DNA from 2 places in the Bacillus sp. GW823-FHT06A10 genome. Region 1 is predicted to be linked to the other one. Evidence: predicted binding sites of a transcription regulator. Region 1 holds the regulator's gene; the other holds the start of a gene.

Region 1 (10,695 bases):
TTGTTATGGGGAGTTTATTGAAGAGCAAGAGCCGTGTCATGTTGGTGCAGATTTAATGGCGGGTTCGCTTATTAAAAACCCAGGCGGGGGAATTGTAAAAACTGGTGGTTACATTGTCGGTAAAGAACAGTATGTTGAAGCGTGTGCATATCGTTTAACATCTCCGGGAATTGGTGCGGAAGCTGGAGCGTCTTTATACAGTCTGCAAGAAATGTATCAAGGGTTCTTCTTAGCGCCACATGTTGCAGGACAAGCGCTGAAAGGTGCAATTTTTACAGCTGCGTTTTTAGAAAAGTTAGGAATGAACACGTCACCAGCGTGGAATGCACCAAGAACAGACTTAATTCAATCTGTTCAATTTGATGATAAAGACCGTATGGTTGCCTTCTGCCAAGCGATTCAATATGCATCTCCAATTAATTCGCATTTTACTCCGTATGCAAACTATATGCCAGGTTATGAAGATGATGTAATTATGGCGGCGGGAACATTTATTCAAGGTGCAAGTATTGAATTGTCTGCTGATGGTCCGATTAGACCACCGTATGTTGCATATGTGCAAGGTGGATTAACGTATTCGCATGTTAAAATTGCGATTTGTTCTGCGATTGATGAATTGATTGAAAAGAATTTATTAACAATTTCTTAAAGGGGAGCTGTCGATATCGGCAGCTTTTTTCGTATAAAAGTAACGATTTCTGCGATTAGAAAAAAGAATGAAAAAATTTATAAAAAATCATGTAAGAAAAGCTAACATCTATTGACACTAAACATAACATGTTATAAAATGAGAAGCAGTTAAGGCGAAGGAGGAACTGAAAAATGAAAGAAGATAGACGTTCTGCCCCGCTGTTTCCAATTGGTATTGTTATGGATTTAACACAATTGTCTGCACGTCAAATTCGCTACTATGAAGAGCATAATCTTGTTTCTCCAACCCGTACAAAGGGGAATCGTAGATTATTTTCATTTAACGATGTAGATAAGTTGTTAGAGATTAAAGATTTGTTAGATCAAGGCTTGAATATGGCTGGTATTAAGCAAGTGTTACTAATGAAAGAAAATCAAACAGAAGCAGTGAAAGTAAAAGAAGAAACGAAAGAAATTTCAAAAACTGAGCTTCGCAAAATACTTCGAGATGAACTACAACATACAGGTAGATTCAATCGAACTTCATTGCGACAAGGTGACATTTCAAGATTTTTTCACTAAAGATAACTGATTCTGAAGGCGATTAGAGGGACTAAGGAGGAATTTATAATGTCTAGATACACAAAAGAAGATATTTTCCGTTTGGCGAAAGAAGAGAATGTAAAGTATATCCGTTTACAATTTACGGACCTTTTAGGGGTAATTAAAAACGTAGAGATTCCAGTGAGACAATTAACGAAAGCTCTTGATAACAAAATGATGTTTGATGGATCTTCGATTGAAGGTTTCGTACGTATTGAAGAATCTGATATGTATTTATATCCTGATTTAGACACTTGGGTAATTTTCCCTTGGACAGCTGAAAAAGGTAAAGTAGCTCGACTAATCTGTGATATTTACAATGCAGATGGCACTCCATTTGATGGAGACCCACGTAACAACTTAAAACGTGTGTTAAAAGAAATGGAAGCTTTAGGATTTTCAGACTTCAATCTTGGACCAGAGCCAGAATTCTTCCTATTTAAGGTTGATGAAAAAGGAAATCCAACATTAGAATTAAACGATAACGGTGGATACTTCGACCTTGCGCCGATGGATTTAGGGGAAAACTGTCGTCGTGATATCGTTCTTGAACTTGAAGAAATGGGATTTGAAATTGAAGCATCTCACCATGAGGTTGCTCCAGGGCAGCATGAAATTGACTTTAAATATGCAAATGCAATTCGCTCATGTGATGACATTCAAACATTCAAACTTGTTGTAAAAACAATTGCTCGTAAACATGGTTTACACGCAACATTTATGCCGAAACCACTATACGGTGTGAACGGTTCAGGTATGCACTGTAACTTATCATTATTTAAAAATGGTGAGAACGTATTCTTTGATGCAAACGGTGACTTACAACTAAGTGATGATGCTCGTCACTTCATCGCAGGTATTTTAAAACATGCACCAGCATTTACAGCGATAGCAAATCCAACTGTAAACTCATATAAACGTCTAGTACCTGGATATGAAGCGCCTTGTTACGTAGCATGGTCTGCACAAAACCGTAGCCCGTTAGTACGTATTCCTGCATCTCGTGGTATTAGTACACGCGTAGAAGTACGTAGTGTTGACCCAGCTGCAAACCCATATTTAGTAATGGCTACATTATTAGCTGCAGGTCTTGATGGAATTAAAAACAAATTAACTCCACCAGCTGCAGTAGACCGTAACATCTATGTAATGACAAAAGAAGAGCGCGAAGAAGCAGGTATCGTTGACTTACCAGCAACATTAGCGCAAGCGTTAGTTACATTACAATCTAATGAAGTAGTATGCGGTGCACTAGGAGAACACTTACTTGAGCACTTCATCGAAGCGAAAGAGATTGAGTGGGATATCTTTAGAACACAAGTTCACCAATGGGAACGCGATCAATATATGTCTCTTTACTAAGAGGCTTGAACCCTTGATACAACTCGTATCAAGGGTTTTTTAATTCCCTATTATTACAATTTTATATGGTTGCAAAATGAAAAACAGCCACATAAAAGCCAATAATTAATAACAAGTAGTGATATCATAGAAAAACATTATCAGATAAATGTAAGTTTTATATAATTTGTGAAATGAAAAAGCCTTGATACTACGGTATCAGGGCTTTTTTAGTGAAGTTATTGGATATGTTAACTACTAGATAATGGATTGTTTTTGGTTATTTTGAATCATGTTACTAAGAAAATCTTTTCAAAAGAATTGATCTTATCTTTTTTAATCACTTGTGCTAAAACTTAATAATTCTTTACTGCCTTGTACAACGCGAGCGATGATTTTTATGTCCTCATCTGCAAGGCTATAAGTTTGTGGCTTGTGAATCAGATTATTACTCAATGATATTAACGTAATGATGCTCAGTTATAACACAGTCTTATTCAGAATTTCGTTAGTTCATTTTCTAAATTTAGGGAATAAATATAGCTTAGTACCTTGCAATAAACAATACTAAGTGGTATATTATGGATAAATCAGGTACCGTGTATTGAACAGTACTAAGATAGGGAAGGAGGATGGCACTTGAACGTTCAGTTTAAAAAAGGTGTGCTTGAACTTTGTGTATTAGCACTTGTAAAACGTAAAGATAGTTACGGTTATGAACTTGTTCAGCAAATCTCTAATAAATTTTTAATATCGGAAGGATCAGTATACCCTTTATTACGTCGTTTGACGAAAGAAGGGTATTTTCAAACGTATTTAAAGGAATCTACGGAAGGGCCACCTCGTAAATATTATCAATTAACAGAGCGAGGGGAGACGCAATTTCATTTGTTAGTAACAGAATGGCGTGATTTTGCGAAAGGGGTACAAGAAATTATTGAAGGGGTGGAATGGGATGAGTAAAGAAGGGTTTCTTAAAGAATTATCAAGTTATCTTAGAAAGTTACCAGAGGAAGAGAGGCAAGATATTTTATTGGATTATGAAGAGCACTTTCAGTTTGGACTAGAAGAGGGGAAAACTGAATCAGAAATAATTCAGGGCCTTGGTTCTCCGAAAGTAATCGCAAAAGAGTTACTTGCGATGTATCGCTTCGATGAAATGAAAAAAAATCCATCGACTTCAAATGTGACAAGAGCTGTTATGGCAGCGATTGGACTTAGTTTGTTTAATTTTATTATTGTGTTAGGCCCGTTAGTCGCAATTGTTGCTTTTATATTTTCTTTTTGGATTGGTGGTATTGCTAGTGTAGTAACACCATTTTTCGTTATTGGAAAAGTATTTATGGGTACTTTTATATGGTTGGATCTTTTCGTTAGTATAACGTTTGTTGGAGTAGGTTTATTGTTATGTATTATCGCTTTTTATAGTACAAAGTGGTTTAAGAGATTGTGTGTACGATATGTAATATGGAACTTCAAAATGATAAAAGGAGAGTAAATGATGAAAAAACTATTTTTAATCGCTATCGCTTGTATCATTATTGGAGTAATAGGAATTTCCCAAACATATGAAAAAGCAGTACAAACTGCTGAAAAAGGCGATAAAGAAGATGTAATTAAAAACGAAACATTAAAAAATATAGAAGTTAAGTTAGATGCCGGAGATATTGTTATCCAAAAATCTCCTGATTCTTCTTTTTATGTAAAGCAATCAGGAGATGTACGTAAACAAGAGATTCGTATTGCAGAAGATGGTGACACATTAAAAATTATTGGGGAAAGAGAAAAAGGTGCTTCATTTGATTTTTCTTTTTATGATTTTAGGTTTCAAACGTCTAAATTGACTCTCCTTGTGCCTGAACGCTCTTATCAAGATGTAAAAGTAAATTCATCTGCTGGACAAATCGAAATGAGTGATGTGAAAAGTGATAGCGTAAGTGTTAGAACACTTGCTGGAGAAGTAGAGTTGAAACAAGTAACGGCTAAGAATGTGGAAGGATCGACAAAAGCTGGTGAGGTGAACTTTAAGAAGGTATTAGGGAAAGTGACCGCAAAAACAAAAAGTGGGGAAATAAATATTCGAGATCATGATTCCAAGTATAATCTAGAAGCAAGTTCAACTGAGGGAGACATAGATATTACTTTATCGGAAAAACCACAAGATGCGGTAATTACTGGGCAAAGTGCTGCCGGAGATGTAACAATTTTTAATGAAGAAAATAATAACGTAACAATTGGCAATGGTAGTAAAAAGATTAGCGGTAAAACGGCTGCGGGAGATGTGACGATTGAAACTCGTTAATAAGAAATAGAATGTATGGAAATCTATCAAAATACAAAAAAGAAGATAATTACCGTATATAAATAAGGTAATTATCTTCTTTTTATTATTTTTAATGTAAATCACGATATACGCCAATTACTTTCCCGATAACTGACACTTGTTTTAAAATGATAGGTTCTAATGAAGAGTTTTCTGGTTGTAGACGGAAATGGTCTTTTTCTTTATAGAAACGTTTAACAGTTGCTTCGTTATCTTCTGTTAAAGCGACTACAATTTCACCATTATATGCAGACTGTTGTTGGCGAACAACAACTAAATCTCCATCGAAAATACCAGCTTCAATCATACTATCTCCAGAAATACGTAACATGAACACTTGGTCTGCTCCAGCAACAATACTAGCTGGAAGTGGGAAATGTTCCTCTACGCTTTCAACCGCTGTAATTGGTAAACCGGCAGTAACTTTTCCGACAATTGGAACTTGAATAACAGATTGTGTTTCCGTATCCATTCGGTCTTCACCTAAAATTTCAATGGCACGTGGTTTTGTTGGATCGCGTCGAATGTATCCTTTTTCTTCTAATCGTGATAAATGTCCGTGCACTGTAGAACTAGAAGCGAGGCCGACTGCTTGACCAATTTCACGTACGGAAGGTGGATATCCTTTTTCTTGTACTTTTAGCTTAATAAAGTCGAGAATGTCTTGCTGGCGTTTCGTTAACTTTTCCATGTTTTCTAACACCTCGTTTTCTTTCATTTTTCTTATTAATAAGTATAACATGTGAAAAAACATTCTACAAACATAAGTTCGAACAAATGGCGGATTTATGTTACACTATAGGGAAATAATAGGGAGAAAGAGGGGTTCAAAATGAATGCAATTATTTATGCACGTGTGAGTACAACGAAAGAAGCGCAAGAAACATCATTATTACGTCAAAAAGATGAATTATTGCATTTAGCTGAGCGCTATCAAATGAATGTTACTAAGGTGATTGAAGAGCAGGCTAGTGGATATACAATTGAACGTGACGGTATATTAGAGGTGCTGGATACAATTCGAGACGAACAAATTGATGTGTTACTTATACAAGATGAAACGCGCCTTGGTAGAGGAAATGCGAAGATCGCATTAATGCATTGTTTACATAAAGAAGGCATAAAAGTATATACGCATACACATAATGGTGAATTACAATTGTCGGATTCTGATTCGATGGTATTAGATATTATTGGTATTGTTGAAGAATATCAAAGAAAGATTCATAATTTGAAAATTAAACGAGGTATGCAACGTGCAGTAGAAAAAGGTTATCGTCCAGAAAATAATTTAAAAAATCGTCATTTAAGTGTAGGAAGAGAGAAAAAAGAAGTGCCAATTGAGGAAATTGTACGTTTGCGAAAAAGTGAACTCACGTTTGAAGAAATTGCAGCAACATTACGTGGATTTGGTCATAATGTTTCAAAGGCGACTGTACATCGTAGATATGTAGAGTATACGAAGCAATTGCTTGATAAAGAAGAGTAACTATTGTATGATAATAATCAGTTTTGATTAGAAGGGGGATTCGAGATGATTAATCACGAACTCGTTGAACGCATTAACTTCTTAGCGAAAAAAGCAAAAGCTGAAGGTTTAACTGAAGAAGAGCAACGTGAGCGTCAATCGCTACGTGAACAATATTTAAAAGGATTTCGTCAAAATATGTTAAACGAACTTAAAGGAATTAAAGTTGTTAACGAAGAAGGTACAGATGTTACACCGACGAAATTAAAAGCTTTAAAAAAGCAAGATAATGCAAAATTAAATTAAAAGATGGGCGAAGCCCATCTTTTTTTATTTGTAAAAATCGTTATTTAATAACTTTCCAGTTGTTATTAACGGTTGCTTCTATCGTTTTATGTTCCAATATATAATTAGCGATAAGTTCAGACATATCTGTGGGTATATCTTTTACTACCGGTTTGTTTTGAAACATAAAGAAATTTCCCCCGCCACTTGCACGATAATTATTCATTACAACTTCATATTCTTCATTCATATTAAGAGGAGCACTGTTATGCTGTAAAGATTCTACTCTTTCACCAATTGGTTTTGAAATGTTTAATACATATGAAATCCCTTCCCACATATCATAATTATAATGTTGTGGTTTTGGTTCTATGTAGGTAGGACTTACGATGATGGATCCATCTGTTTTTAATGTGAAATAAGAAGCAGAGAGTTCAAGAGCGGCTTTTATATCAGCTCCAGTTATTCTAATTACTTTTAATGTGTTTGGATAAATATAATTAGAAACGATGTCACGCATTGTTACATGTTCCGGGAAACCTGGAGATGTATTATGGAACAAACTTGTACAAGAAATTGATACCTTAGCTATATCCATCTGTATTTTATTTATGAATTCGATAAAAGGATGATCGTGCAAACGAGTTTGCATAGCATCTGAAATTTGCATGTCCCCCTGAATGATTCCAATAGGTTGATCAAGCCACTTTTGTGTTTTCTCTTCGTAATCGGCTACCAATGAAAGTACATCTTGGTCCGCTTCAATTCCTTGTACAGATAATAATTCAGAAGAGCTCTCTTTTTTTACCCATTTACGTTTCGTTTTTTCGAATGTTACTTTTACTTTGCCGACTGAGTGTCCATTGCATCCGGTCTGTAAAATTGTTACACCGTTAGCCATTGTGTGAGAAATTTCTCGGTGTTGATGACCTGTTAGTAAAAGATCTATGCCTTCAATTTCATGGCACATTGCATATCCTTGGTTTTCACCTGTTAACACGTCAGTAGGTTCCCCGGTTTGTAAATCTTTTTCAAATCCACCGTGATAGGCTACGACTAATAAATCGGGTTTCTCATGTTCGCGAATATAAGAAACCCATTTTTTTGTAGTCTTTAATGCATCTTCAAATAGTAAATCTTTAATGTGATGGGCCTGTTCCCAATTTGGGATGTAATGTGTTGTTACCCCTAAAATAGCGATTTTTATATTGGATTCAATCTGTTTGATTAAATAAGGTTTTCCGAAATAGGGTTTGTTTATGTTTTTATCTAATATGTTTGCTGATAGGTACGGGAAGTTCGCAGTAGTCACAGCATTATTTAATATATTCATCCCGTAATTAAATTCATGATTGCCGATAATTGCAGCGTCATATTGTAAGTAATTCGCTAATAAGGACATTGGATTTTTTTTGTTTTTTTCGTATGTAACGTAATGATAAGTAAATGGTGTTCCTTGAATAAAGTCGCCATTATCAATTAAAAGAACGTTTGTATTTTGGGAACGTTCTTTTTTTATAAGAGTAGAAATTTTAGCTAAACCAAGTTCTGCTGGGGAGTTATCTTGGTAGTGAATAGGATAAACAGTGCCATGTATATCGCTTGTTAATAAGATGTTTAAAGTTACAGTTTGATTTTGTTCCAATATGACTCACCTTTTCTATTGTTATCTTCCAATTAATCATATCAAATATGTGAAGTGAATTTTGATGTGAATGTATAGAATGTGTAAAGATTCTGTAAATACCCAATTGTGTATCAAAATATGTGATATATTTCTTCATGTTTACGGAAGGTTATTTTATAACAAGAAAAATGGAGGCATTAATATGTTGAAAAAAGTTTTTGCAATGAGTACAACAGTTGTACTAGCGGCCGGATTATTAAGTGGCTGCGGGACGAAAGAGTCCAGTGCAAGTAAAAATGAAGATACGAAAAAAGGTTATGTACCAAAGACCTTAAATGTTCAATTTGTTCCTTCTCAAAATGCGGATACGTTAGAGGCAAAGGCAAAACCATTGGAAAAGCTATTAAGCGATAAATTAAATATTCCGGTAAAAGTTAGTATTTCAACTAACTACAATACAATTGTAGAAGCGATGGCATCTAAACAAGTAGATGTAGGATTTTTACCGCCAACAGCGTACGTATTAGCACATGAAAAGAAGGCTGCAAATGTAATTTTGCAAGCACAACGTTTTGGAGTAGAGGATGAAACAGGAGCTCCTACAAAAGATTTAGTAGATTATTATAAATCTGAGTTTGTTGTTAAAAAAGACTCTAATATAAATAGTGTAAAAGATTTAAAAGGTAAAAAAATTGGTTATCAAGATGTAACATCATCAGCAGGATATGTATGGCCTGCAGCTGTTCTATTAAAAGAGGGAATTGATCCGCTAAAGGATGTGAAACCTGTTACATTAAAAGGGCATGATCAGTCACTTATTGCTCTTTTAAATGGTGATGTAGATGCAGCTGTTGTATTCCAAGATGCTCGTAATATTGTAAAAAAGGATTATCCGAATATATTTGATCAAACGAAAATAGTGAAATTTACTGAGAAAATTCCGAACGATACAATTTCTGTACGCTCGGATTTAGATGCAGAGTGGAGCAAGAAATTACAAGATGCTTTCATTGAAATTGGAAAAAATGAGGAAGGCCGTAAAATCATTAAAGAAGTATATTCTCATGAAGGATATATTAAATCTGATGATAGTAAATTTGATATTGTTCGTGAATATGGAAAGACAGTGAAGACGCAATAATACATAGTGAAATGGCGGCTAGCTGGAAGGTGTGAGATTTCAGTTAGTTTGCCGTTTTTTAGTTATTGATAATACATTGAAAGTAGGTAAGATGTGTGATAGAGTTTCGAAATGTTTCCAAAATGTATCCGAATGGCACAAGGGGATTGAATAATATAAATTTAAAGATTCAAAAAGGTGAGTTTATTGTAATGGTCGGATTATCCGGAGCTGGAAAATCTACACTTCTCAGATCCGTAAATCGTCTTCATGAGATTACCGAAGGAGAAATCATTATTGAAGGTGAGTCTATTACTTCTGCGAAAGGAAAAGGATTAAGGCGTATGCGCCGGGATATCGGTATGATCTTCCAAAGTTTTAACCTTGTAAAGCGATCAACAGTATTAAAAAATGTATTAGCTGGTCGTGTTGGATATCATTCCACATTACGTACAACGTTAGGTTTGTTTCCGAAAGAAGATGTGGAGCTCGCATTTCAAGCATTAAAAAGAGTGAATATTTTAGAAAAAGCATATGCGCGTGCTGATGAATTATCAGGAGGACAACAGCAACGTGTATCGATAGCTAGAGCATTGGCGCAAGAAGCAAAAATCATATTGGCAGATGAGCCTGTTGCATCGTTAGATCCACTTACGACAAAGCAAGTGCTAGATGATTTGAAAAAAATTAATGAAGATTTTGGAATCACGACAATTGTAAATTTACATTCTATTGATTTGGCTAGACAATATGCGACACGCATTATCGGATTACATGCAGGAGAAATTGTTTTTGACGGTTTAGTAGAAGAAGCAACGGATGAAAAATTTGCTGAAATTTATGGGGACGTTGCTCAGAAAAGCGAATTATTAGAGGTGGCAGTAAAATGAATGACGTGACGATATATTCAAATGAAATACCGAAGCCGCCGAGTAAATTGAAACATATGTTAACGTTTATTTTAGTTATTTTAATGCTGTGGAGTAGTAGTGTACAAGTAGATGCATCATTTTCAAAATTGGTAGACGGTTTTCCAAATATCGTAGATCTATTGAAAGAAATGGTGCCACCTGATTGGAGTTATTTTCAAGTTATTACAACAGCGATGTTAGATACAATACGTATGGCGATTATTGGGACGACCTTAGGAGCGATTTTAGCTATTCCACTTGCATTGTTTGCAGCAAGTAATGTGTTTACTAACACATTTTTATACAGTCTAGCTCGAATGATTTTAAATTTTATACGAACAATACCAGATTTATTATTGGCGGCTATTTTCGTAGCGATTTTTGGAA
Region 2 (10,695 bases), on a different contig from region 1:
TACGAAAAAATCATCCTGATATGAATATTATTGTACATCCAGAATGTTGCTATGAAGTGGTAGCTGCTTCAGATTATGCAGGCTCAACGAAGTATATTATTGATATGATTGAATCGGCGCCATCTGGTAGCAAATGGGCGATTGGTACAGAAATGAATTTAGTGAACCGAATTATTCAGCAACATCCAGATAAAGAAATTGTTTCACTTAATCCATTTATGTGTCCATGCTTAACGATGAACCGAATTGATTTGCCTCACTTATTATGGGTACTTGAAACGATAGAAAGAGGAGAAGAAATTAACGTTATTAGCGTAGATAAACAAGTAACGGCAGAAGCGGTTCTTGCATTAAATCGTATGTTAGAGCGTGTGTAAAGCAACGGTATTCCCGTTGCTTTTTTTCATACATATAATCATAACAAGAACAAAATGGGCATACATTGTTTTGAAGAAATCATTGTGGTTCTTTATGCTTATTCCACTTCGAATGATATTGAAAATCGAAGAAGTGATAAAAGTGAAAAGAAGTTAATGTTATTTAGAAAGAGTTACTTCATGAGATTTGTTACTTATAGATAAGTTATACAGGAGGGGGAAAATTTGAAAATTCATATCGTGCAAAAAGGGGATACCCTTTGGAAAATTGCGAAAAAGTACGGAGTGGATTTTGACACGTTGAAAAAAACAAATGCACAACTTAGTAATCCAGATTTAATCATGCCAGGTATGAAAATTAAAGTGCCATCAAAGAGTATTCACATGAAACAACAGGCTGGAGCAGGTTCAGCGCCTCCAAAGCAATACGTAAAAGAAGTGCAGCAAAAAGAATTTGCAGCAACACCAACTCCGCTTGGAATAGAAGATGAAGAAGAAGTTACGTATCAATCAGCACCAATTACACAGCAGCCAGCTATGCAACAAACACAAAAAGAAGTGCAAGTAAAACCGCAGAAGGAAATGCAGGTAAAGCCGCAAAAAGAAGTACAGGTGAAACCGCAAAAAGAGGTGCAAAAAGAACAGCCAATTCAAAAAGAGAAACCAGTTGAAAAACCGTCTGTTATTCAAAAACCACCTGTGATAGAAAAACAAAAACCGGCGGAAAAAGAAAACACGAAGTTTTCGGTAAATGTATTGCCACAGCCGCCACAACCACCAATAAAACCGAAAAAAGAATATAAAATTTCAGATGTAATAAAAAAAGGAAGCGAGTTAATTGCTCCTCAAATTAGTAAAATGAAACCTAACAATATCATTTCTCCGCAAACGAAAAAAAATAATATAGTATCGCCGCAAGTGAAGAAAGAGAATGTAGGTAATATAATAACGCCGCAAGTGAAGAAAGAAAATGTAGGGAATATAGTGTCACCGCAAGTCAAGAAAGAAAATGTAGGAAATATAATGTCACCACAAGTGAAGAAAGAAAATGTAGGGAATATAGTGTCACCACAAGTGAAGAAAGAAAATGTAGGGAATATAGTGTCACCACAAGTGAAGAAAGAGAATATAGGGAATATAATATCGCCACAAGTGAAGAAAGAAAACGTAGGGAATATAGTGTCACCACAAGTAAAGAAAGAAAACGTAGGGAATATAGTGTCACCACAAGTAAAGAAAGAAAACGTAGGGAATATAGTATCACCAAATGTATCGAAAGAAAATGTAGTTATTCCACAAGTCATACCGCCAAATATTCAAATGCCAAATATTCAAATGCCAATTATGGATAACAACCAGCCACCGAATATAATGCCAATTATGGATAACAACCAGCCACCGAATATAATGCCAATTATGGATAACAACCAGCCACCGAATATAATGCCAATTATGGAAAACAATCAAATGCCGAATATAATGCCGATAATGGATAACAATCAAATGCCGAATATGATGCCGATAATGGATAACAATCAAATGCCGAATATGATGCCGATAATGGAAAACAATCAAATGCCGAATATGATGCCAATTATGGAAAACAATCAAATGCCGAATATGATGCCGATAATGGATAACAATCAAATGCCGAATATAATGCCGATAATGGATAACAATCAACCACCGAATATGATGCCATATCAAATGCCGTATCAACAGCCCATGATGCCGCCGAATCCGTATTATCAACAACCAAATCCATATCAAATGCCATATCAGCAAGGAGCGCCGTTTGGACCACAATATACGTCTATGCCAAATCCGAATATGATGCCAATGGATAATAATATGCCGCCGCTTGTGCAGGGTGAGGAAGATTGTGGATGCGGAGGAGAAAGTAGACTATATAGTCCACAACCAGGTGGTCCGCAATATGCGAATCCTTTATATTATCAACCAACTCAGTCTGCATATGCACCACAGCCAGGAACGATGTATTATCAACCAGATCCACCAAATGTATTTGGAGAGCCCGTTTCAGAAGAAGAGGACGAAGAAGTTTAAAAAGGCGGGAGTATTCCCGCTTTTTTGCATTCGTGTTAATTAAGAAAATGCAGTTTTTTTATGAAGTGCTAGAAAATTCCCAGTGAAATATTAACAGTGTAAAAACCTTCTCTGTTACTCATCATAAGAGGGAGCTTTTCAGTAGAGAAGCTCATTCTAACAGAGGGGGTTTTTGTATTGAATACGAAAGTAAAAGTGATTGCTGCTTCTTTGTTAGTTACCAGTGCATTAGCTGCATGTGGTACACCGAAAGATAACAATGCAATGGATGGACGTAACTACAATTACGAACGTACATCTTATAATGATACACACCAGTATCGTGATAATGTGACACGTAATGATCGTTATACAGATTATGTAACATATAGAAATGGTCGTAACGATACAGGATACAATTATTATCGAGATGTAAATTACAATGGACAAATTGCTAATCCGCATCCAACTCGTAATATTACAATGAACAATTCATACATTAACAATGATGGTAAAACAGCTGAAAGAATAACAAATCGTGTGAAACGTATGAATAACGTAGACCGTGTGTCTACAGTTGTATATGGAAACGATGTAGCGATTGCGGTAAAACCACGTAACACAGTGACAAATGAAACGGCGATGGCGAACGAAATTCGTCAAGCGGTTTCAAATGAAGTTGGAAACAGAAACGTATATGTTTCTGTAAGAAATGATATGTTTACTCGTGTCGATGCAATGAGTACGCGTCTACGTAACGGTACAGTTACAAACGATTTTAATCGTGACATAGTGAATATGTTCCGAGACATTCGTTACGGTTTAACTGGTACAGTGCGATAACAAAACAAAAGAGGAAGGGTGAGCCCTTCCTCTTTATTCATCGTTGTCTTGTAAACGACGTTTTTTAATAAAATAACTAACGGAGTAAGAAACTAAAAAGCATATGAAAAGAATACTACCTGTTAAAATAGCTTCAAACAGTGGTCTTTCTGGACTGAAAATAATATAAATAATAGCCATAACGATTCCTACAATAAGGGAGCGGAAGACAAGTTTATAATAAGGAGTTGACTTTATTTCCTTTTCACTTTCTTCTACATCGATTGAAACACTTAACTGTAAATAACTAAGGACGATACTTGTAAGAATAAATAATAGCCATAATGGAGATTTCGTAATTTGATCCATTCCTTCAGTGAATCCGATATAGCCTAAAATGCCAATTATACCAAGCGATTGAAAAAGAAAGGCAATACGTATGTTTTTTAATGTTTTCAGAATGAGACGTTCATCCTTTATTTTTTTCACAATATCCATCTCCTGTTTATTATGATTTCGCTGTTATATTAATTGTAACATATATATTACTTTTATCAATTTATAATTTACATATTATTCAGTTGGATAAAAGAGGGAATAAAATATTTTTATAAACATGTTGCACTTATAATTTATTAATGTTATATTAACAAAGCGATGAGCTAATTTACGTAAGACGAGAGATATGCTTAAGTGCTAAACACGCGAATGTGGTCGCCTGGTCTCTCGCCGTAAACGCATCAAGACGCCTGCTTTGCAGGCGTCTTTCATTTTATATAAAAGTAAATGATACATGCAGATGAGGTAAACCCTTATCTGCATTTTTTATTTTTCGAAAGAAATGTAATATGGATAAAACCCCCATTTCCGGAAAAACTACTAATGAAAGTATGATCTTGCCTAAAAGAGGTGAACGGAAATGAAATGGATACTGATTGCGATGCAAGCTTTCGTTATGATGTTTTGTTTCGTTTATGAAACGAATGTGAAGGCGGAAGGGCCAGTACCAGAAGTAACGGAAAAAGAACCTGAGGTTACAATTTTATTAGAGCGTATGTATGTTGATGGAGAAGTAAGTGAGGAAATACTTACAGAAAAAGTAGCGGATTTAGAAAAGTTTTTACAGCAATATAAAGAATGGCAACTTGTTGATCGTGATGATGTACAAATCGTATTACAAAAGAAAGTTGATGATATTTCTCCGTTATTGAAAACGAGCGGATATTTTGGTGTTTCAGAGGAAGGGATATTACAAATTTTCAAAGGTGTGCCAAAAAGTGATAATGCGATCCATTCTTTCTTTCAAATTGATATGAAAAAGCTTGAGAGTTATGAGCGTGCGAAATTGAAGCGTGGTATTCGGATTAAATCAAAAGAAGGTTTTGTAAAGACGATTGAAAAAATGAAACAATACGCAGTGCAAAATAAGAAAAAAAGCAGCTCATGGTGAGCTGCTTTTTCTTACTTATTTTTAGCTAAAATTTCTTTTGCGATTTCATCAATTAGCATATCTTTTCCAATTGGATTGAATGCTTTCGTATTGAAGACTTCATTTGATACTTCATATACGTGATTATTTTTAACTGCTTTATTGTCTTTCCAAACAGCACTGTTTTTGTAGTCTTCGTACACTTTATCAGCTTCGCCGCCGAAGTTTACAATAAACATTTGATCAGGCTGGAATGCAACTAGACCTTCTAGTGATACTTGCGCCATCGTTTGTTTTAAATCTGTACCTTTTGTTGCAGGAAGTTTTAAGTCGTTAAAGATGATGTCACCGTATCCGAAGCTGCCGTATACACGGAAGTTTTGAGGTGTAACTGCAACGAACATAAAGTTCTCATCTTTTGTTTTCTCTTTAATTTTTTTAGATAAAGAGTCTGCTTTCTTATCGTAGTCTGCAATCCATTTGTCTGCTTTCTTCTCTTCGTCAAATAGCTTACCTACTTCTTTAAACTTACCACGCCAGTCTTCTAAGTTTGTTTCTAGAACAACTGTAGGTGCAACCTTTTCTAGTTGATCATAAATTTTTAATTGACGGTTGTTTAAAATTATTAAGTCTGGTTTTAAAGCAGTAACAGCTTCTAAATCAACTTTAGGTGCCCAGTACCAACCAACTGCTTTTACTCCATCTAATTTGTCTGTTAAGTGATTTTGGATTTTATCTTTATATGTATTTGCTGTACCAACAGGTTTGTGTCCAAGAAGTAATAGTTCTTCTGTTGATCCAGATAAGTCAACAATTCTCTTTGGATTTACTGGAATTGTAGCTTCACCTTTAGCATGTTTTACAACTTTTGTTTTCGGTTGTTCTTTTGCTTTCGATTCTTCTTTTTGAGAAGAACAGCCAACGATAGAAAGAACAACAAGCATAATAGTAAATAAAATAAATAGCTTACGTTTCATCCTGATGTAACCCCTTTAATTAGTATTGATAATCATTATCGACCTCTGTATATTAAGGTGCTTTAACCTTTCTGTCAATGGAAAATAACAGAAGTTTCAAGTGGAGAACATTTGTTGGGGCAGTCTCGCTTTTCTATCATTAAATATGTTAAAATGGAATACATGATTTAAGAGGGAGAGATCGTATTTTGTTTGAATATGTTACAGGTTACGTGGAGTATGTAGGGCCGGAATATGTCGTAATTGACCATAATGGAATTGGTTATCAAATTTTCACACCGAATCCGTATGTATTTCAAAGAAGTAAGCAAGAAATCCGTGTCTATACATATCATTATGTGAGAGAAGATATTATGGCACTTTACGGGTTTAAAACACGTGAAGAGCGTTTATTATTTACAAAGTTGTTAGGCGTGTCTGGCATTGGGCCAAAAGGCGCTCTTGCAATTTTAGCTTCTGGTCAAACAGGACAGGTCGTTCAAGCGATTGAGCATGAAGATGAGAAGTTTTTAGTGAAATTCCCAGGCGTCGGAAAGAAAACAGCACGCCAAATGATTTTAGATTTAAAAGGAAAACTAGCAGATGTCGTACCAGATGCATTTGTGGATTTATTCTCAGACACAGAACGTTTTGATGAGAAGAAAGGTTCATCAGCTGAGCTTGATGAGGCACTGGAAGCTCTGCGCGCACTTGGATACGCAGAACGCGAAGTTTCTCGCGTTGTACCAGAGTTATTAAAAGAATCATTAACGACGGATCAGTATATTAAAAAGGCACTTAGTCTTTTACTAAATGGTAAGAGGTGAGTATAATGGACGAACGTCTCCTTTCAGGGGAATCTGCATATGAAGATGCGGATTTAGAATATTCATTACGGCCACAGACGCTCCGTCAGTATATTGGCCAAGATAAAGCGAAACATAATTTAGAAGTATTTATTGAAGCAGCGAAAATGCGTGAAGAAACGTTAGATCACGTGCTTTTATATGGACCGCCAGGTCTTGGTAAAACGACGCTTGCGAATATTATTGCAAATGAAATGGGCGTTAATGTTAGAACAACTTCAGGTCCCGCGATTGAAAGACCAGGAGATTTAGCTGCTGTATTAACAGCGCTTCAGCCAGGGGATGTATTATTTATTGATGAAATTCATCGTTTGCATAGATCAATTGAAGAAGTATTGTATCCTGCGATGGAAGACTTTTGCCTTGATATCGTAATTGGAAAAGGGCCTTCAGCACGTTCTGTACGCCTAGATTTACCGCCATTTACATTAGTTGGAGCAACGACACGCGCCGGAGCATTATCGGCACCGCTTCGTGACCGCTTCGGTGTACTTTCAAGGTTAGAGTATTACACAGTAGATCAGCTTTCTGCGATTGTTGAACGTACAGCAGAAGTGTTTGAAGTTGAAATCGATTCGTTAGCTGCATTAGAAATTGCAAGACGTGCTCGTGGTACACCTCGTATTGCGAATCGTCTTTTAAGACGTGTACGTGATTTCGCGCAAGTTCGTGGTAACGGAACGGTTACGATGGAAATTACGCAAATGGCATTAGAGCTACTGCAAGTAGATAAATTAGGTCTAGATCATATTGATCATAAATTACTGCTTGGTATTATTGAGAAATTCCGTGGTGGTCCAGTTGGATTAGAAACGGTTTCAGCAACAATTGGAGAAGAATCTCATACGATTGAAGATGTGTATGAGCCGTATTTATTACAAATTGGCTTTTTACAACGAACGCCAAGGGGCCGAATTGTAACGCCGCTTGCGTATGAACATTTCGGAATGGAGATGCCAAAAGTATGATGGAGATGCCCAAAATGCTTATTACAGCGGGAATCTTACTCATCGTTGTTGGATTAGCTTGGAAGTTCATTGGCAGGCTTCCAGGCGATATTTTTGTGAAAAAAGGAAACGTTACCTTTTATTTTCCTATCATTACATGTATTGTGTTAAGTATTGTACTATCTTTTATTATGTATATAATAAATCGATTTAAATAAGAAATAGGTGGATATAGCTATGGATATAAATCTGTTTGATTTTCATTTACCAGAAGAACTTATTGCACAAGTCCCGTTAGAAGAGCGTGAAACATCAAGATTAATGGTGTTAGACCGTGAAACAGGTGATATTGAGCATAAACATTTTACGGACATTCTTTCTTACTTACATGAGGGGGATTGCTTAGTTTTAAATGAAACGAAAGTTATGCCTGCTCGTTTGCACGGTGTGAAAGAAGATACAGGCGCGCACATTGAAGTACTTCTTTTAAAACAAGAAGAAGGCGATAAGTGGGAAACGCTTGTAAAGCCAGCGAAACGTGTAAAAGAAGGAACCGTTATCTCTTTTGGCGAAGGGAAATTAAAAGCAACTTGCACAGGAACTGCAGATCAAGGTGGACGTCAGCTTGAATTTTCATATGACGGCATCTTCTATGAAATTTTAGATGAACTTGGGGAAATGCCACTTCCTCCATATATTAAAGAGACGTTAGAAGATCGCGATCGCTATCAAACAGTATATGCGAAAGAAATCGGTTCAGCAGCAGCGCCGACTGCGGGACTTCACTTTACAGAAGAGTTACTTGAGAAGTTAAAGCAAAAAGGCGTTCAGTTGGCATTCATTACACTTCACGTAGGGCTTGGAACATTTAGACCAGTTTCTGCAGACACGATTGAAGAACACCATATGCACGCAGAATATTACCATATGTCTGAAGAGACAGCGGCATTATTAAATCGTGTGAAAGAGAATGGTGGACGTATTATTACTGTAGGTACGACATCAACTCGTACGTTAGAAACAATTGCAACAGATCATGATGGTAAGCTTTGCGCCGCTTCTGGATGGACAGATATTTTCATGTATCCGGGATATGAATTTAAAGCAATTGATGGTTTAATTACAAACTTCCACTTGCCGAAATCAACATTAATCATGCTTGTAAGTGCATTTGCAAATAGAGATAATGTACTTCATGCTTATAATGAAGCAGTAAAAGAAAAATATCGTTTCTTTAGCTTCGGTGATGCAATGTTCGTTGCATCTCACGCTAAAATGAGAAACAAATAAAAGGAGTAAGTTATGACAGCAATTCGTTATGAATTTATTAAGACATGTAAACAAACGGGTGCCCGTTTAGGTCGTGTGCATACACCGCACGGTTCATTTGATACACCAACATTTATGCCAGTTGGTACACTTGCGACAGTTAAGACAATGTCACCGGAAGAATTAAAAGCAATGGATTCTGGCATTATTTTAAGTAATACGTATCATTTATGGCTACGTCCAGGTCATGAAATTATTCGTGAAGCAGGCGGCTTGCATAAATTTATGAACTGGGATCGTGCAATCTTAACAGACTCTGGTGGTTTCCAAGTATTCAGTTTAAGTGACTTCCGTCGTATTGAAGAGGAAGGCGTTCACTTCCGTAATCACTTAAATGGAGATAAATTATTCTTATCACCAGAAAAAGCGATGGAAATCCAAAATGCATTAGGTTCGGATATTATGATGGCATTTGATGAGTGTCCACCATTCCCGGCTACTTTTGAATATATGAAGAAATCTGTAGAGCGTACGAGCCGCTGGGCAGAACGTTGCTTAAAAGCGCATGAACGTCCGCAAGATCAAGGTTTATTCGGTATTGTACAGGGCGGGGAGTACGAAGAGCTTCGTCGTCAAAGTGCGAAAGACCTTGTTTCAATGGACTTCCCTGGTTACGCTGTAGGTGGTTTATCTGTTGGTGAACCGAAAGATATTATGAACCGTGTACTTGAGTTTACAACACCACTTCTTCCAGATAATAAGCCTCGTTACTTAATGGGTGTAGGTTCTCCTGACTCATTAATCGATGGTGCAATTCGTGGTATTGATATGTTTGACTGTGTACTTCCAACTCGTATCGCTCGAAATGGTACATGTATGACAAGTGAAGGTCGACTCGTTGTAAAAAATGCGAAATTCGCAAGAGACTTCGGTCCGCTTGATCCAAACTGTGATTGCTACACATGTAAAAACTACTCACGTGCGTATATTCGTCACTTAATGAAATGTGATGAAACGTTCGGAATTCGTTTAACGTCTTATCACAACCTTCATTTTCTGTTAAACTTAATGGAGCAGGTGAGACAAGCTATTCGTGAAGACCGTCTTGGCGATTTCCGCGAAGAGTTCTTTGAACAGTATGGCTTTAATAAACCGAATGCTAAAAACTTCTAATACATAATTTAAAAGGAGGAACAAAAGATGAATGCAGGTATGATGAATATCGTTATGATCGTTGCGATGTTTGCGATTTTCTATTTCTTATTAATTCGCCCGCAACAAAAACGTCAAAAAGCAGTTGCTCAAATGCAAAGTGAGTTAGCAAAAGGTGATGCTATCGTAACAATCGGTGGTTTACACGGTACAATCGAATCAGTAGATGAGACGAAAATCGTTATTAAATCTGGTGGTTCACACTTAACTTTCGATCGCAATGCGATTCGTGAAGTTGTGAAAAACTAATGTGGAAGGCCCTGCATGAAATGTGCAGGGCCTTTTTTAGTTACTTTGCTTTGACATATTTACACCGAAAATACCACCGAGTGTACTCGCCCCCATTAATGCTAATTGATAAAGTAATTGTGAGTTCGATAAGGTTTGAGAAAAGCCTAAATAGTTAACTAAAAAGACGAGTATAGTGAATGTGAGCCCTGTTGTGAAACCTACTAGCCAACCTTTTCCTTGAGCCTTTTTGCCGGCAGTAAATCCAGACATAAGCATAGATAAAAGAGCGAGTATAAAAATAGTAACGGTTAATGTCCCTTCATTTATATTTGTAAACTTTAATAAAAGAGCCATAATCATACTAGTAATAGATGCGAGAATTAGTAGTGTAACAATACCGAAGCCAATTGCAGTTGATAATTTTTTCGTTCCATCCATTTATGCATTCCCCCTTTTTAATACAAGCATATTTTCCTTTTGCCCAAGTTAGACTAGTTTCTTTTTTATAGGGGAGTCTATACGTAAAAAAGGAGATGTAGA

The links. The regulator LexA, encoded in region 1, represses DNA repair genes until DNA is damaged. The targets are predictions, from matches to a motif close to CGAACATATGTTCG.
Region 2: ruvA (Holliday junction DNA helicase RuvA) is a predicted target of LexA. The motif match lies at 5,756-5,769, and genes of this name have one in related genera.

Annotation. Positions count from the first base shown of each region.
Region 1 is NZ_JBXAHT010000001.1:2,906,371-2,917,065, reverse strand. It holds gene AC1Q8M_RS14715 (methionine gamma-lyase family protein) at 1-649, shown strand, start outside; gene glnR (transcriptional repressor GlnR) at 823-1,212, shown strand; gene glnA (type I glutamate--ammonia ligase) at 1,261-2,595, shown strand; gene AC1Q8M_RS14700 (PadR family transcriptional regulator) at 3,214-3,537, shown strand; gene AC1Q8M_RS14695 (DUF1700 domain-containing protein) at 3,530-4,072, shown strand; gene AC1Q8M_RS14690 (DUF4097 family beta strand repeat-containing protein) at 4,073-4,876, shown strand; gene lexA (transcriptional repressor LexA) at 4,968-5,588, opposite strand; gene AC1Q8M_RS14680 (YneB family resolvase-like protein) at 5,730-6,386, shown strand; gene AC1Q8M_RS14675 (DUF896 domain-containing protein) at 6,432-6,671, shown strand; gene AC1Q8M_RS14670 (bifunctional metallophosphatase/5'-nucleotidase) at 6,712-8,295, opposite strand; gene AC1Q8M_RS14665 (phosphate/phosphite/phosphonate ABC transporter substrate-binding protein) at 8,480-9,418, shown strand; gene phnC (phosphonate ABC transporter ATP-binding protein) at 9,514-10,287, shown strand; gene phnE (phosphonate ABC transporter, permease protein PhnE) at 10,284-10,695, shown strand, end outside.
Region 2 is NZ_JBXAHT010000002.1:420,363-431,057, forward strand. It holds gene nadA (quinolinate synthase NadA) at 1-377, shown strand, start outside; partial or broken gene safA (SafA/ExsA family spore coat assembly protein) at 603-753, shown strand; gene AC1Q8M_RS16960 (YhcN/YlaJ family sporulation lipoprotein) at 2,622-3,266, shown strand; gene AC1Q8M_RS16965 (hypothetical protein) at 3,300-3,734, opposite strand; gene AC1Q8M_RS16970 (BofC C-terminal domain-containing protein) at 4,165-4,695, shown strand; gene AC1Q8M_RS16975 (iron-hydroxamate ABC transporter substrate-binding protein) at 4,707-5,651, opposite strand; gene ruvA (Holliday junction DNA helicase RuvA) at 5,840-6,457, shown strand; gene ruvB (Holliday junction branch migration DNA helicase RuvB) at 6,463-7,464, shown strand; gene AC1Q8M_RS16990 (DUF2905 domain-containing protein) at 7,461-7,661, shown strand; gene queA (tRNA preQ1(34) S-adenosylmethionine ribosyltransferase-isomerase QueA) at 7,681-8,733, shown strand; gene tgt (tRNA guanosine(34) transglycosylase Tgt) at 8,746-9,885, shown strand; gene yajC (preprotein translocase subunit YajC) at 9,913-10,173, shown strand; gene AC1Q8M_RS17010 (TIGR04086 family membrane protein) at 10,210-10,593, opposite strand.